Regions from separate parts of the Clostridium amazonense genome, predicted to be linked through region 2. Evidence: a T-box and tRNA genes for the amino acid it is inferred to sense, from the RefSeq annotation. Region 2 holds a T-box; the other holds one or more tRNA genes.
What was found. The T-box of region 2 lies ahead of thrS (threonine--tRNA ligase). A T-box ahead of a tRNA ligase gene usually reads a tRNA of that ligase, here a tRNA-Thr.

Region 1 (9,210 bases), 140 kb from region 2:
GTTGCAAACGCATTAGGTGGTGTGGTAGAATTCAGAATGTGTGATAGCGAAGAAGTTATGAAAGCGACTAATGCACAAGTTGGTTTTGCAGGACCAATAGGAATAAAAGTGGATAAACTTTTCATAGATGAAGAAGTTACAAAAATGTATAACTTCGTAGTTGGTGCTAACGAAACTGATTATCATTTTGAAAACGTTAATTTTAACAAAGACTTCAATGGTATAGTTGGAGATTTTAGAAAAATAACTATCGAAGATAAATGCCCAAAATGCGGTAAAGAAATAACTATCGCTAGAGGAGTTGAAGTTGGACACATCTTTAAATTAGGAACTAAATATTCAGAATCAATGAATGCTAATTTTATAGATGAAGACGGAAAAAATAAACCACTTATTATGGGATGTTATGGTATAGGTATAAATAGAACTATGGCAGCTATAATAGAACAACATCACGATGAAAATGGAATAGTATGGCCAATGGAAATTGCTCCATATCATGTAGTTGTAGTTCCAGCAGTTATGAAAAATGAAGCACAAGTTAAAGCTGCAGAAGAATTATATGATAAATTAAGAGGGTTAGGAATACAAGCTCTTCTAGATGACAGAAATGAAAGAGTTGGAGTTAAGTTTAAGGATTCAGAACTTATAGGAATACCAATGAGAATTACTGTAGGTAAAAAAATAGAAGATGGAATTGTAGAATTTAAGCTTAGAAATAATGGAGAATTAGAAGAAATTAAGTTATCAGAGGTCATAGAAAGAGTTTCCAAAGAAATTAATAAAAAAAATTAAAATAAAATAAAAAAATAATTTGAACAACTGTTCAAATTATTTTATAATAGACATGTAAAGATTTACGAAAGCAAAAAAGTGAATCTTTACATGTTAAATAAATAGGTACATATAAAATTTACTTAACTTTATGAACATAAAAAATATTAGGGTTTAATTGTCAGGAATGTGTTAGTGGTATGATAATAAGTTTTTTAAGCAACAATATATAATAAGTTTCAAAGAATTACAAATAATGTGATAAAGAAGGAGAGAATTATCATGATAACATTAGCTGACGTAAAAAAAGCGCAAGAAAATTTAAAGGGAGTAGCAAGAAGAACTCCATTATTCGTTTCTTCAACATTTTCTAAACAAACAGGATACGAAGTATATTTAAAATGTGAAAATAAACAAAAAACTGGTTCTTTCAAGTTAAGAGGAGCATACAATAAGGTTGCATCTTTAACTGATGAAGAAAGAGCAAGAGGAGTTGTTGCTTCATCAGCAGGAAATCATGCTCAAGGAGTTGCTTATGCTGCTACAGCATTCGGAATAAAATCAACAATCTGTATGCCAGTAACTGCACCACTTGCAAAAGTTCAAGCAACTAAGAACTATGGTGCTACAGTTATACAACACGGGGAAGTTTATGATGATTGTTATGCAAAAGCTGTAGAAGTACAAAAAGAAACAGGTGCTACATTCTTACACCCATTCGATGATGAATATGTAATGGCAGGACAAGGAACAATTGCACTTGAAATATTAGAAGATTTACCAGAAGTTGATACTATAATAGTACCAATCGGTGGAGGTGGAATTATTTCTGGAATAGCTGTTGCTGCTAAAGCAATAAAACCAGAAGTAAAAATAATCGGTGTTCAAGCAGAAGTAATAGCATCAAGTAAAGCATCACTTGAAAAAGGTGAAATAGTTACAGTTAATGGATCAAAATCATTAGCAGATGGTATATCAGTTAAAACACCAGGAACTAAAACATTTGAAGTTATTAAAAAATATGTAGATGAAATAGTTACAGTTACTGAAGATGAAATAGCAAATGCAATATTTTCACTAGTTGAAAGAAATAAAGTTGTTGCAGAAGGTGCTGGAGCTACTCCATTAGCAGCGTTATTATCTGGAAAGATAAAAAATGCTGGAGAAAAAGTTGTTGCAGTTGTTAGTGGTGGAAACATCGATATAGCTACAGTTGCAAAAATCATCGACAGACAATTAGTATTAAATGAAAGAAGAATAAGCATTCAATTTGAAATAAAGGATAAAATAGGACAATTAGGAACATTAATTTCTGATATAGCTGATTTAGGTGGAAACGTTTCTAAAGTTAAACATGATAGAAACTGGAATCCAAAAGGATTAGACTATTCTAACATAGAAATAGAAATAGAAACTGAATCAAAAGAACATGCTAATATGATAAGAAAATCATTAGGAGCAAAAGGATATTCATTCGAAGATTCAAGAAAATAGAATTTTGATATAAGTTAAAAGCGATTACATTTTTAATGTAATCGCTTTTGTCTTATAATAAAATAATTATGTTCTCATAATTATTTTATATTGAAAAAAGATTTTTTTTTGTTAAGCTTATAATATAGAAATTAATTGTGTAAAGTTAGAAGTATATACATAAAATTAAGAATTAAAAATTCAAATAATAACAAAAATCTTATTATAAAAGATATAATTTAAATAATTATGGAAAATAGTAATTTAGAATGAGGAGTGTAATATGGAATTTGACTTAATAAAGAATAAATTCTCAAAAGAAGAGATTACTCAATTAAATCCTTTAGTTTTGGCATTGATAGGAGATGCTGTTTATGAAGTTGTTGTAAGAACATACTTAACATCCAAACATAGGGGGATGAACGTAAATAAGTTACATAATAAAACTGTGGGTTATGTAAAGGCTACATCTCAGTGTAAATATATGAAGCTAATTATCGATGATTTAGAAGATGATGAAATGGCTATATTTAAAAGAGGTAGAAATACAAAATCACATACACCCAAAAATAGTGATGTAGTTGAATATAAATGGGCAACAGGCTTTGAAGCATTAGTAGGATATCTTTACTTAAATAATAAAGAAGAAAGATTAAACTTTCTATTAGGTAAAGTACTTAACGAGGAAGGTGAAGATAAAAATGTTGAAAGTTAAATTAATAGAACATACACCTAATCCAGAGAAGGTTGTAGCAGCATCAGCAAAATTATGTTATAGCCAAGTTGGAGTAGATGAAATATTAGAAGGATTAGATGGTGAAAAAACTGAGAAATTTGTAAATATGCTTATGAGTTATGGACATTTTTCGACAATTGAGCATATAAGCTTTACATTTGCAATAGAGGGAGTTTCAAGAACGTTAACTCATCAATTAGTTAGACATAGATTAGCTTCTTATTCTCAGCAAAGTCAAAGATATGTAAAATTAAATGCATTTGAGTACATAACACCTCCTAGTATAGAAAATAATGAAGAAGCAAAGAAAATATTTACTGAGGCAATGAAAAAAGATCAAGAAGACTATGATAAAATTGTAGAAATATTATTTAATGAAAGTTTTAACAACAAGATTGAAAATTATATGAATGACAATAATATTAACAATGTAAATGAAATAGATGAAAAAGTAAAAAAAGCATTTAAAAGAGATTGTGAAAAAAGAGCTATAGAAGATGCAAGGTATGTATTCCCTAATGCTTGTGAAACTAAAATAATGGTTACTATGAATGCAAGGACTCTAATGAACTTTTTTGCACATAGATGTTGTGAGAGAGCGCAATGGGAAATAAGACAAATGGCTGATTTAATGCTTAAAGAAGTTAAAAAAGTAGCACCAACTATATTTAAATATGCTGGGCCATCTTGTTTAAAGGGAGCATGTCCAGAAGGAACAATGACATGTGGAAATATAAAAATAATAAAGGAAAAATACAGTAAATTTTAAAACGAAAGAGGTTATCTTATGGGTAAAGAAAAAAGAAAAAATATAGAAAAAAACATTTCAAAAAAGCAAATTGTAAAAGATGTAATGAGAGAAGATATAATAGAGGGAAGAAATGCTGTAATTGAAGCATTAAAATCAGATAGAACTGTAGAGCAAATATTAGTTGCTAAGGGAGAAATGAAAGGTTCTATAAATGTAGTATTAGGACTTGCAAAAGAAAAGGGAATAGTTGTAAAAAATGTAGAAAAAGCAAAACTTGATGATATGTCATTAACTGGTTCTCATCAAGGTGTAATTGCAAAGGTAACGCCTTATAATTACTTTGAAGTGAAAGATATTATTGATTATGCAAAATCAAAAGATGAAAAGCCTTTTATTATAATTTTAGATGAAATAGAAGATCCTCATAATTTTGGTTCAATAATAAGAACGGCAGAAGTTTGTGGAGCACATGGTATAATAATACCTAAGAGGAAAAATGTAGGGGTAACACCAACGGTTTACAAAACTTCAGCTGGAGCAACTGAACACATGAGGATTGCAAAAGTAACTAATATAAATAGTACAATAGATGAATTAAAAGAATTAGGCCTTTGGGTTTATGGTGCAGATATGTCAGGTGAAGTTTGTTACAATGTTGATTTTAGTGGAGCTGTAGCATTAGTAATAGGTAGTGAAGGAAGAGGAATATCAAAATTAACAAAGGAAAAATGTGATGTATTAATTAAAATTCCTATGGTTGGTAAAATAACTTCTTTAAATGCCTCTGTTGCTGGCGGAATGTTAATGTACGAGGTGTTAAAGCAAAAACTAAAATAGTTTTTGTTGTTAAACGTGAAAAGAATATTTGTTGATGGATATAATGTAATAAATAGTTGGCCAGAACTTAGAAATATTAAAGACTATAGCTATGAATCGGCTAGGGCGAAACTACTTGATATAATGCTTAATTATGCAGCGTTTTGTGGGTGCAAAATAGAAATTGTTTATGACGCGCATTTAGTTAAAGGAGCATGTGAGAAAAAAGAAAAAAGAGATAAGGTTACAGTAATATTCACTAAAGAGGGCGAAACAGCCGATATGTATATAGAAAAGAAAGTGAATATGATAGGAAAAAAATTTGAAGTATATGTAGTTACGTCTGATTCGATAGAACAACAAATTACATTTCAAAGAGGTGCTAATAGAGTGTCTTCTTTGGAATTCTATCATCAGGTAACTGACATAGATAAAAAAATTAATAAAAAGTATGAAAAAAATTATTCTGAAAATAGAAATTTATTTTCTGATATGTTAGATAATGACATTCTAGAGATTTTTGAGAAGATGAGACGTGGAAAATAATCAAACTTGACACAACTGGATAATAATGTATAATTCAATTTGAGGTCATATTTGTTTTGGAGGGGATGCTGTTGGAGAAAAGGGGTTGTGAAGAAGGAATTAAATCTCAATTTTCAGGAAAAACTGATGAAGAAGTAGTGGAATTAGCTAGAAATGGGGATAAACAAGCATTGGAGTATTTGTTATCAAAATATGAAAATTTTGTAAGAGGCAAAGCTAAGTCATACTTTTTAATAGGAGCAGATAGGGAAGATATATATCAAGAAGGGATGATTGGTCTATTTAAATCTATAAGAGATTTTAGAGAGGATAAACTATCATCTTTTAAAGCATTTGCTGAATTGTGTGTGACAAGGCAGATTATAACGGCGGTTAAAACTGCAACAAGACAAAAACATATACCTTTAAACACATATATCTCTCTAAATAAACCTATATATGATGAAGAATCAGAAAGAACACTTATGGATATAATTTCAGGTGTTAAAATATCTGATCCAGAAGAATTGGTTATAAGTAAGGAAGAAATAGAAAATATAGAAAATGAAATAGGCGAAGTGTTGTCAGAGTTGGAAATGGAAGTTCTAATGTCATACTTGGATGGCAAGTCTTATCAAGAAATTGCATGCGATTTAGATAGGCAAGCTAAGTCTATAGATAATGCTCTTCAAAGAGTAAAAAGAAAGTTAGAAAAATGTTTGAATAAAAGAAGATGACTGATTGACAACAGCATATGAATATTGTATAATCAATAACTGATATACAGCAAATTTAAAAAGAAATTATTGAAAATATTAAGAATAAATGCCCATATAGCTCAGTAGGTAGAGCGTCACCTTGGTAAGGTGGAGGTCACCGGTTCAATCCCGATTATGGGCTCCAAACTCGTTAAGGATAGCAACACACCAGGATGAGTTTATAGAAGAAATATTATCAATAAAAGATTAAAAGGAGGAATTAGAAATGGCAAAGGAAAAATTTGAAAGAACTAAACCCCACGTTAATATTGGAACAATAGGACACGTAGACCACGGTAAAACAACATTAACAGCTGCAATCACAACAGTACTAGCAAACAAAGGTTATGCAGAAGCGTTTGATTATTCAGCAATAGATAAAGCACCAGAAGAAAAAGAAAGAGGAATCACAATCAATACATCACACGTTGAGTATGAAACAGATACAAGACACTATGCACACGTTGATTGTCCAGGACACGCAGACTATGTTAAGAACATGATAACAGGAGCTGCACAAATGGATGGAGCTATCTTAGTTGTATCAGCAGCAGATGGTCCAATGCCTCAAACAAGAGAGCACATACTACTAGCATCAAGAGTTGGAGTACAATACATAGTAGTATTCTTAAACAAAGCAGATATGGTAGACGATCCAGAATTACTAGAATTAGTAGAAATGGAAGTAAGAGAGTTATTAAGCGAATATGACTTCCCAGGAGATGATATTCCAATAGTAACAGGATCAGCATTAAAAGCATTAGAAAACCCAACAGATGAAGCAGCAACAGAATGTATCATGAACTTAATGGCGGAAATAGATAGCTATATTCCAACACCAGAAAGAGCAACAGATAGACCATTCTTAATGCCTGTAGAGGACGTATTCACAATAACAGGAAGAGGAACAGTTGCAACAGGAAGAGTTGAAACTGGAATTCTAAAAGTTGGAGAAGAAATCGAAATCGTTGGATTAAGCGAAGAGAAAAGAAAAACTGTATGTACAGGAGTAGAGATGTTCAGAAAACTTCTTGATCAAGCAGAAGCTGGAGATAACATCGGAGCATTATTAAGAGGAATACAAAGAACAGACATCGAAAGAGGTCAAGTACTAGCTAAACCAGGTTCAGTACACCCACACAAAAAATTCGTAGGTCAAGTATACGTACTTAAAAAAGAAGAGGGTGGAAGACACACTCCATTCTTCGATGGATACAGACCACAATTCTACTTCAGAACAACTGACGTAACAGGATCAATCAAATTACCAGAAGGAATGGAAATGGTAATGCCAGGAGATCACATCGACATGAACGTTGAATTAATAACTCAAGTAGCAATGGATGAGGGATTAAGATTCGCGATCAGAGAAGGTGGAAGAACAGTAGGTTCAGGAGTTGTTACTTCTATAATAGAGTAATATAACACCAATAATTTCAAGTCAAAAAAAATTGACTTAAGAGTGTATACATGATAATATAATACCTAGGTTTTAAGGAGAAGGGGACGCCCTTCTCCTTAATTAATAAAAAAAATAATTATTAGTATACTAAAAATTAGTAATAAAAACTATTAAATAAAATTTAAAAAAATACTTGTAAATGCAACTTAAATACGATATAATGTAGAAGTTGCAAAGTGGTAACAGCGATGAGGTAAGAGGTTGCCGGACTTCCGGGGAATTCTTCACCGAGCATGCCTGATCATGAATTGGGCGACGGAGTTTTACTGTTCGAGGCATTGTCTAAAAGACGGTGCAACACCCGGTACAGTTTACAGAACATCCGCTGTTGCGCGTAAGAAGTATAGCGTGCGATGAAAAGGAGGGAAAACAATGTCAAAACAAAAAATAAGAATCAGATTAAAAGCATTTGATCACACAATATTAGATCAATCAGCTGAGAGAATAGTTGAAACTGCTAAATCTACAGGAGCTAAAGTAGCTGGTCCAGTACCACTACCAACTGAAAAAGATGTAATAACAGTATTAAGAGCAGTTCACAAATACAAAGATTCTAGAGAACAGTTCGAAATAAGAACACACAAAAGATTAATCGATATATTAAGCCCATCACCAAAAACTGTTGATGCCTTAATGAGATTAGATTTACCAGCAGGTGTAGACATAGAAATAAAACTATAGTAAAAACGTACATATTGTGAAACACTTTATTTGTACGGGTAATAGATAACTATTACTAACTATTATGATCACTATGTGGTCCGCTAATAAGTAGGAGGTGTATTAAATGAAAAAAGCTATAATGGGTAGAAAATTAGGAATGACTCAAATATTTGATGAAAATAGAAAAGTAGTTCCAGTAACAGTTGTAGAAGCTGGTCCATGCGTAGTAATTCAAAAGAAAACAGTAGAAACTGACGGATATGAAGCAGTTAAGGTTGCTTTTGGAGATATAAGAGAAAAATTAGTTAACAAGCCAACAAAAGGTCAATTTGACAAAGCTGGAGTTGCTGTTAAAAGACATATAAAAGAATTTAAATTAGAAGATTCTAACTTAGAAGTTGGAGCTGAAATAAAAGCTGACGTTTTTGCAGCAGGAGACAAAATAGATGTTTCTGGAGTATCTAAAGGAAAAGGATTCCAAGGCGTAATCAAAAGATGGAACTTCCACAGAGGACCAATGAGCCACGGTTCTAAATTCCACAGAGCAGTAGGTTCAATGGGAGCATCATCAGATCCTTCAAGAACATTCAAAAACAAAAAAATGCCTGGACATATGGGTAGTGTTAACACAACAGTATTAAACTTAGAAGTAGTAAGAGTAATACCTGAGAAAAACATAATCTTAATAAAAGGCGGAATACCAGGACCAAACAAAGGTCTTGTAGTAATAAGAGACGCTGTTAAAGCTTAAGGAAAGGAGGATGCAGAATGCCTACAATAAAAGTTTTTAATAAAGAAGGAAAAGAAGTTGGAGATATCCAATTAAATGAAAGTGTATTTGCTGCTGAAATAAGCGCAGAATCAATGCACCAAGTAGTATTAGCTCAATTAGCTAATAAAAGACAAGGAACTCAAAGCGCTAAAACTAGAGCAGAAGTTAGAGGCGGAGGAATCAAACCTTGGAGACAAAAAGGAACTGGTAGAGCAAGACAAGGTTCAATAAGAGCTCCACAATGGATACATGGTGGTATCGTATTTGCACCAAAACCAAGATCTTACAGAGTATCAATTCCAAAAAGCATGAGAAGAACAGCTATGAAATCAGCTTTATCTTCAAAAGTTGCTGAAAATGAAATGATAGTATTAGAAAGTTTAGCATTTGATGCACCAAAAACTAAAGAGATGATCAAAGTTTTAAATGCATTTGAAGCTAAAAAGACTTTAATAGTAGTAGCTGATACTGAAAACAATG
Region 2 (9,210 bases):
TTCTTCTTGAGTACCAACAATAAGTTGAATTTTTTTATTTATAGGTAAGTTAAGTTCTTTTAATGCTTGCATTGCATAAAGAGAAGAAACTATACAACCCTTATCATCTAAAACTCCACGTCCAAATAAAACGCCATCTTTTTCAACTACATCAAATGGTTCGGTGTTCCATTTTTCAGGATCATCTACAGGAACTACATCAATGTGAGTTAAAACTCCAATTGTTTCAGTTCCTTCGCCCATTTCAATTATTCCAATTGAATCATCTAATACAGAATGAGCATTAAAACCCATTTTTTCAGCTTTAGAAATTAATAATCTTAAACATTCTTTTACTTTAGGTAAATCTTCTGAAACGCTAGGTACCTTAACTAAATCTTTTATATCTGCTACGATGTTAGCTTTGTTTTCTTCTAAATATTTTTTTATGTTTTCTATTACAATATTATTCATAAGTGCCTCCTTGAGTAAAAACTTTTAGATAATAAAAATGTATATCTATAAGTGTAATTGTAACATTATTTTTAATTTTGTACAATATAATTAAAATTCAGTATAATATTTGAAGTATTACATAACTCATTCAAAGAATGTGTTTACGTAGTATTTGTAATTATTTTGATTCATATTTAATAATATTTTAAAAAAGTATAATTTGTTAATAAATTAATATATTTCACATAAAATGTAGTATAAGAATTGTTGCTTTATATATGTATATATTTTACACTTATTCCATAGAGTTAAAAAAATATATAGGAGGAGTGCTATGAAAAAACTAAGGCACAAGATTTTATTTACATTTCTAATAACATCTTTAGTGCTAATTATGCTTACAGGAAGTTATAATATTAAAAATCTTGTTAGACTGAATAAAAATGAGATATCAAATTTTGAAAAAGTTTTATTTGATCAATATGATGAAATGATAAAAAATGAGGTAGAAACATCTATAACGGTTTTAAATACATATTATGATTTTTATAAAGCTGGAAAACTAAATGAAAATCAAGCTAAAGAAGAAGCTAAGAATATGGTTAAATCTTTAAGATATGATGTTGATGGGTATTTTTGGATAGACACTACTGATGGAATACTTGTAGCTCATCCAATGATAGCAAAAGATGAAGGTAAGAATAGAATAAATGAAAAAGATCCTAATGGTGTAGAAATTATAAAAGAACTTATACAAGCGGCTAAAAATAATACGGATTCAGGATTTACAGATTTTATGTGGGCTAAACCACAAGACGTAGAAAGTAATAAATTGAGTCCCAAAAGAGCATATTCAAAACTATTTGAACCATGGAACTGGGTTGTAAGTACTGGAAATTATGTGGACAATATAGATGAACAAGTTATAACTAAAAAGGCTGAGTTAGATAACAACTTAAAAAGAAACATTACAGCTACAGTAATATTTATGATTGTGGCATTAAGTGTAGTTAGTGTAATTTCATTAGTTTTAAGTGATAAAATATCAAATCCAATAGTAAAACTTGTAAATGCATTTAAGAAAGATGAAAATGGACAAATTATAATGCAGGAAGTTAAAGTTAACTCTAGAGATGAAATTGGATTATTAGCTAAAACGTTAAATGAGATGTCAGTTCAGGTTAGAGAATTTATAAATGGAGTTATTTTGGAATCTGAAAGTGTTCAGAAAAGTGTAAATAGTGTTAATGAAGATATGTCTTTTCTAAATTCTGAAATTAAAGAGATATATTCAATTATTGAAGAATTGTCTGCTGGAATGGAGGAAACTGCAGTATCTACAGAACAGATAAGCAGTGTTTCAGAAGAAATTGAAGTTAAAGTTCAAGATGTATCAAATAAATCACAAGAGGGTGTGGTTTCAGCTAATGAAATAAGTAAAAAAGCAATTTCATTAAAGGAAACATCTATAAGTTTACAAAATGATGCAAATGAAACTAGAATTAAAATCAAAAATCAAATGGATATAGCATTAGAAAAGATAAAAGAAGTAGAAAAAATTAAAACGTTAGCTGATGCAATTTCAAAAATTTCAGCACAAACTAATCTTTTAGCATTAAATGCATCAATTGAAGCAGCAAGAGCTGGTGAAGAGGGTAAAGGATTTTCAGTAGTTGCAGAAGAAATAAGAAAATTAGCAGAGCAATCAAAAGAAACTGTAGATGAAATTCAGCATACAATATTAGTTATATTTGAAGCAGTAAATAATCTAAAGGATACATCAACACAAACATTAGAATACATTGAAACAAAAGTTGTAGATAGTTATAAAGAAACAATAACAGTAGGAGAAACTTATGATAGTGATGCAAGTTATATACATAACTTTGTGGAAGATTTAAATAGTATATCTAGAGAATTATCAGTATCAATGAAAACAGTATCTGAATCAATTAATGAAATATCTAAAGCTAATAATGAAGGTGCTATAGGGGCAAGTAGCATTGCTGATAAAGTTTCACAAATAAAGGATAGAGCAAATCAAGTAAAAGATGAAACACAAAATGTTAAACAAAGTGCAAATAATTTAAAAGAAAATATTTCTAAATTTAAAATATAAAAAAATTAACTACTATGTATATAGTAGTTAATTTTTTTGTATAAAACTATTTTTCTTTAGTCTCTATTTCTTTTACTATTCTTTCAATGAATGAATCTAGAGCTACAGCACCTTCATCTCCATTTTTTCTGCTTCTTACAGCAACTTCTCTGTTTTCAGCTTCTTTTTCTCCAACTACTAGGATGTAAGGAGCTCTTTCATTACGAGCTTCTCTTATTTTGTATCCTATTTTTTCAGCTCTATAGTCAGTTTCTACTTTTATACCTCTATTTTGAAGAGCTTTAGAAACTTCTTCTGCATAATCGTGATATTTTTCAGAGATTGGAAGAATTTTAGCTTGAACTGGTGCAAGCCAAGTTGGGAATGCTCCAGCATATTTTTCTATAAGCATAGCTAAAGTTCTCTCATAGCAACCAAGTGATGTTCTATGGATTACATATGGATATTTTTCTTTTCCATCTTTATCTATATAAGTCATTCCAAATCTTTCAGCTAGAGAGAAGTCGATTTGAACTGTGATTATAGTATCTTCTTTTCCATGAACGTTCTTAAACTGTAAGTCTAATTTTGGACCATAGAATGCTGCTTCGCCTTCAGCTTCAGTATAATCTATTCCAAGGTGATTAAGAATTTCTCTCATTTTATCTTGAGTTTCTTCCCACTCTTTAGGTTTATCTATATATTTAGCTTTATTGTTTGGATCCCATTTAGAGAATCTATAGCTTATATCTTCTCTAATACCTAATGTATCCATCATAAAGTTTATTAAATCAACAACACCTTTAAATTCTTCTTCTAATTGGTCAGGTCTAACGATTAAGTGACCCTCAGAAATAGTGAATTGTCTTACACGGATAAGACCATGCATTTCACCAGAAGATTCATTTCTGAATAATGTTGAAGTTTCGCCATATCTTAATGGTAAATCTCTATAGCTTCTTTTCTTAGCTTTGTAAGCCATGAATTGGAATGGACAAGTCATTGGACGTAATGCAAAAACTTCTTCATCATGTTCTTCATCACCAAGAACAAACATTCCATCTTTATAGTGATCCCAGTGTCCAGAGATTTTATATAAATCACTCTTTGCCATAAGAGGTGTTTTAGTTAATAAGTAACCTCTTCTTTCTTCTTCGTCCTCAACAAATCTTTGAAGAGTTTGAACAATTCTAGCACCTTTTGGTAATAATATAGGTAATCCTTGACCAACAGGTTCAGCAGTTGTGAATAACTCTAATTCTCTACCTAATTTGTTGTGATCTCTCTTTTTAGCTTCTTCAAGAGCTTCTAAGTAAGCATCTAAGTCAGCTTTTTTAGTGAAAGATGATCCGTAAATACGAGAAAGCATCTTGTTCTTTTCATTACCTCTCCAATAAGCACCAGCTATTTTTGTTAATTTGAATGCTTTAATTGGTTTTGTTGACATAAGGTGAGGACCAGCGCATAAATCCACAAAGTCTCCTTGCTTGTAGAAAGAAATGATTTCATCTTCTGGTAAGTCGTTAATTAACTCAACTTTATAAGGTTCACCTTGTTCTTCCATTAATTTTAAGGCTTCAGCTCTTGGAAGTTCAAATCTTTCTATTTTTAAGTCCTCTTTAACTATTTTTTTCATCTCAGCTTCAATTTTTTCTAAATCTTCAAAAGTAAATGGTCTTTCTACATCAAAATCATAGTAGTAGCCACTTTCTATTGAAGGCCCTATAGCAAGTTTAGCTTCAGGAAATAATCTTTTTACTGCTTGTGCAAGTATATGAGATGTTGTATGTCTAAAGGCATCCTTTCCTTCTTGAGTATCGAAAGTTGCAATACTTAAAGTGCAATCTTTGTCAATAATATAACGTAAGTCTACAACGGTGTCATTAACTACTCCAGCCAATGAAACTCTAGCTAAACCTTCTGAAATGCTTTTTGCAACATCTAGAACTGATATTGGATTTTCAAATTCTTTTATTGATCCATCTTTTAAAGTAACTTTTATCATATAAAAAACTCCTTTCACTTTTTGATATATTATAATGAAATATGCTTAAGCATTAATTTATTTATCAATATGTAAATATAAAAATATATAAAAAAACTCGTCTCTTTTTTATATAATCATATAAAAAAGGGACGAGAATTACACCCGTGGTTCCACCCAAATTGCCTAAGAATAGGCCACTTTCAAATAACATTTAACGGCGTTAACCGGACTTTATTAGAGTCACTCAGAGGTGGTTTTCAACTAAACTCCATTTAAGAATACTTACAGCTAATGTATTCTCTCTCTGAAAATGTACATAAAGTTTACTGTCCTCATCAACGTTTTTAAATTATTATAACATTAACAAATTGTATGTCAATATTAATTAAAAATATGTTAGAAATTTGTAAATTCATAATTTACAAATACATTATATAACGTAAATGATAAAAACGCAAAGGAAAATTATTATAATTGATATTAAAAAAAGTTTGCAACATATAGTATATAGAGAGAAAATATATACATAAATAAAATAATAAAATAGGATGTATAAGGGGGAGTTCGGATGGCAGGTTATTTTAACAATACTTTTCCTAAGATAAGGGAGGAAATGTTAAATTCAAATTTTTGGATAGAGAATTTAAATTTAAATCTAAATGAAATTGCAAGTTTGAATGAAATTTTAGAATTTAATAAGAAAAATATTGAATATGGATATATAAGAGATATTTTTAACACAAAAAATTACGATAAATATTATGTTGATAAAATAATAAAATCAATAAGCAAGAAACATGAAGAAAAAAGATATGTAAATGGACGGCAAATAGAAGAAGATTATTTTGAAAACTTAGAAGGAGATTTAAATTTAAGTAATGTAAAAAATATAATTCAATATGGTATGTGCATAAGAAGAACAATTATAAAATCATATCCTACAGAAGATAGGATATTTAAAAATTGTGATGACTACTCTTTAGATAGATTTATGGAATCAGCTATAAATGTTTGTGAACCATGTACTGTTTTACATGAAAGTTTAGATGAAAAATGGATATTTATAGAGACATATAATTGCATGGGATGGGTAAAAAAAGAATATGTTGCATTAGGAAAAAAAGATGAAATTGAAGATTATTGTAATTCAAAAGATTTTATAATAGTTACAGGTAAAAGAATTACAACAGGATATAATCCTTTGGAAAAGAGAGTATCACTAATATCCATTGATATGGGAGTAAAGATGAAACTTTTAAGGAATAAAGAAACTATTTATGACATGGATACTACCACTGGATATGTAGCTTTATTTCCAATTAAATCAGAACTAGATCAAAGTTTAGAGTTTAAGGAAATTGTTATTCCAAGAAGTGAAGATGTAAGTGTTGGATTCTTACCATATAATTCAAAAAATATTATAAAACAAGCATTTAAATGTTTAGGTGAGAGATATGGATGGGGTGGAGAATTCTTTGCTAGAGATTGTTCTAGTTTTGTTTTAGATGTACTAAAAACTATGGGAGTATATATACCGAGAAATACTGGAGAACAAGAGAATAGAAGTTTTGGTGAAGCTTTGAGTTTAGAAAATAGAGAATTTGAAGATAAGAAAAAAATACTTGATAGTGCTTTACCGTCATCTATATTATACATGAATGGACATGTAATGATTTATTTAGGAAAATATGAAAATGAGTATTATATAATACATGATACAGTAGGTTTTTATATATCTAGGATATGTGACAAAAAGGAAGGAGACTTAAAGTATATAAAAGCTAATGGTGTTACAATAAGTCCTATGAGTATAACTTATACAACGGATGGGGAAAACTATATAAGAAAAATAAAAACAATAAAGATATTTAAATAAAATTTCTAGAAAAGTAAAAATTCTTTTGATATAATAAACAAACAAAAGAGGATTTTAATTTTGAAAAAATGTACAAACATAGGAGAAAAAAATGATTGATACTATACATTCTATTGATAAAGCAATAATAGATTTTGTTCATAAAAAACTAAGTAATCCTATATTTAATTATACTATGCCAATGATAACTCATTTGGGTGATGGTGGTTTTATATGGGTTCTTATTTCGGGATTAATGCTTTTAAAATCTAAAGACAGAAAATTAGGAGTATTATGCTTGATTGCATTGGCTGTAAGTACATTTTTTACGGAAGGTGTAATAAAAAATATAGTAGAGAGAGTAAGACCTATAATAAGGTATCCTATAGAGAAACCTTTAATATCAATACCAAAATCTTATTCTTTTCCATCAGGACACACATCATCATCTTTTGCAGTAGCAACTATATTATTTGTAATGATGCCACATTTTAAGATTATACCTATAGTTTTGGCTGTATTAATTGGTTTTTCAAGAGTTTATTTGTATGTTCATTATCCTACAGATGTTTTTGTTGGTATGATTATAGGAATACTTAGTGCAGTTATGGTTTTAATTGGGTATAAGTACATGGTTATAACTTAATTATTTAGAATTTAAAACAGAGGGGTAAAAAGAGTTAATTAAATATGAATAGAGATAGAAACAGAAGTAGAAATATAAATAAAACTGTAAATAACAATATTAATAAAAGTACGAAAAAATTTTTTAGAATTGTTTATTATATATTAGCTTTAGTAAGTTTTTTAGTTATAACTCAAGCTGCAAGGAAAAACAACGTAGCAGTAGTTTTAGTGACAGCAGTTTGCTTTTTGCAAGCTACAAGACAACGAAAAAACTTCTTTTAAGCTTTATACGAAATATGAAAGTTAGTAGATAAAATTTTATTTACTAGCTTTTGTTTTTTTTATAAAGAAAGTATTAAGAATTGAATTATCATATTGACTCTTTGTTAAAATGAAAGATAGAATTAAATTATTGATGGAAATTTATTCAAAAAGGAGGGGATTATATGATAAAAGTTAAGAATTTGACTAAGACTTTTGGAAAAGTAGAAGCAGTAAAAAATATAAATTTTGAGGTAAATGAAGGAGAAATTGTTGGACTTTTAGGGGAAAATGGAGCAGGTAAAACTACAACTTTAAGAATGATTGCTACTATGCTAAAACCAACAGAAGGAACATGTAGTGTAAATGGTTATGATATTTTAAAGGAAAGCGCTAATGTGAGAGATGAAATTGGAATATTATTTGGTGGAGAAGTTGGTCTTTATGATAGACTAACTGCAAGAGAAAACATAAGGTACTTTGCTATGTTAAATGGACTTAGTAAAGAAGAAGCAGATAAGAACATCAATGATTTGTCAAAACTTTTAGATATGGAAGAATATATAGATAGGAAAGTCGGAAAGTTTTCACGTGGAATGAAGCAAAAAGTTGCAATTGCAAGGTCAATTGTGCATAATCCTTCTGTTATGTTATTTGATGAACCAACAATAGGATTAGATGTTACATCATCAAGAATAATTCAAAACTTTATATTAAAGTGCAAAAGAGAGAAAAAAGCTATAATATTTTCAAGTCACAGCATGAGTGAGGTAGAGAAAATATGCGATAGGATAATTATAATAAATAAAGGTGAAGTTGTTGAAAATAGCACAATTGAAAAATTGAAAGAAAAATATAATGATGATAACTTAGAAGATGTTTTTGTTGAATTAATAGGGGGTGATGTACTTGAACTTTAAAGAAATAGGATTAATTTTAAAAAAAGAATTGTCAGATTTATTTAGAGATAAGAAAACAATGATGACAAGTCTTTTAGTACCCTTAATAATATTTCCGTTAATGTTTTATTTTATGAATAGCGCAATTCAAAATATTGTTAAAAAAGAAGAATATAAGATAGCTGTAAATGATAAATCCAATAGTTCCATAATAGAGTTTTTAAACACAAAGGATGATTTAAATATATCAATAATGGAAAAGGAAAAAGCGGAGGAAAAAGTTAAGGAGGGAGAATATTTAGTATATATAAATATTCCAGATAAATTTGAGGAAAGTGTAAAAGATAATAAAGGTGTGGATATAGAAGTTATGTATGATAACTCAAGTCAAACATCTAATATGGCATATTCAAAAGTTAATCAATATATAATGGAGTTTTCAAAAGAGATAGTTGCAAAAAATTTAAATGCTAAAGGCATTGACTTGAGTATATTAACACCTATAAGTGTTAAAGAAAATAGTATTGTAGAAGATGAAAAAGGCGTAGGAATGATGATTATGTCCATGATTATACCACTTTTTATAGTACTATATTGTGTAACAGGACCTATGCCAGCGGCTATAGATTTAGGAGCTGGAGAGAAGGAGAGAGGAACACTAGAACCTTTATTAACTACGAAAGTTGGTAGAATGTCTATTCTTTATGGAAAATTATTTGCGGTAACTATAATGGGCATATTAACAGCTGCGGCTGCAATAATAGGACTTGTAATATCTATTAAAATAAATCCAGAGATGTTTGGTGGTGGAGATGGAGCTGGTGCCGTTGGGATGATGTTATCTGCAAAAAGTATAATTATAATATTTATATTTACAGTATTAACATCTATGATTTTTGGAGCGCTTCAGTTAGCTATAAGTATATATGCTAGGTCATTTAAAGAAGCACAAACATATACTACTCCACTAACAATTTTAGCTATTATACCAACGTTTTTAATGTATATGGTAGATATTAAAAATATAGATATGATTTATTTTCATATA

Region 1: it has a tRNA-Thr gene. The T-box ahead of thrS (threonine--tRNA ligase) is inferred to sense a tRNA for this amino acid. The anticodon was not compared.

What each region holds. Positions count from the first base shown of each region.
Region 1 covers NZ_JBWKMH010000010.1:17,209-26,418, forward strand. Annotated here, with positions in the region: gene AC07E4_RS04440 (proline--tRNA ligase) at 1-795, shown strand, start outside; gene ilvA (threonine ammonia-lyase) at 1,054-2,268, shown strand; gene AC07E4_RS04450 (Mini-ribonuclease 3) at 2,531-2,962, shown strand; gene thyX (FAD-dependent thymidylate synthase) at 2,949-3,752, shown strand; gene rlmB (23S rRNA (guanosine(2251)-2'-O)-methyltransferase RlmB) at 3,771-4,571, shown strand; gene AC07E4_RS04465 (NYN domain-containing protein) at 4,587-5,096, shown strand; gene sigH (RNA polymerase sporulation sigma factor SigH) at 5,162-5,812, shown strand; tRNA gene AC07E4_RS04475 (tRNA-Thr) at 5,903-5,978, shown strand; gene tuf (elongation factor Tu) at 6,060-7,253, shown strand; gene rpsJ (30S ribosomal protein S10) at 7,668-7,976, shown strand; gene rplC (50S ribosomal protein L3) at 8,083-8,709, shown strand; gene rplD (50S ribosomal protein L4) at 8,727-9,210, shown strand, end outside.
Region 2 covers NZ_JBWKMH010000010.1:154,347-163,556, forward strand. Annotated here, with positions in the region: gene AC07E4_RS05165 (Sapep family Mn(2+)-dependent dipeptidase) at 1-453, opposite strand, end outside; gene AC07E4_RS05170 (methyl-accepting chemotaxis protein) at 770-2,554, shown strand; gene thrS (threonine--tRNA ligase) at 2,601-4,538, opposite strand; T-box leader at 4,663-4,868, opposite strand; gene AC07E4_RS05180 (SH3 domain-containing protein) at 5,089-6,396, shown strand; gene AC07E4_RS05185 (phosphatase PAP2 family protein) at 6,488-7,021, shown strand; gene AC07E4_RS05190 (hypothetical protein) at 7,066-7,284, shown strand; gene AC07E4_RS05195 (ABC transporter ATP-binding protein) at 7,449-8,183, shown strand; gene AC07E4_RS05200 (ABC transporter permease) at 8,167-9,210, shown strand, end outside.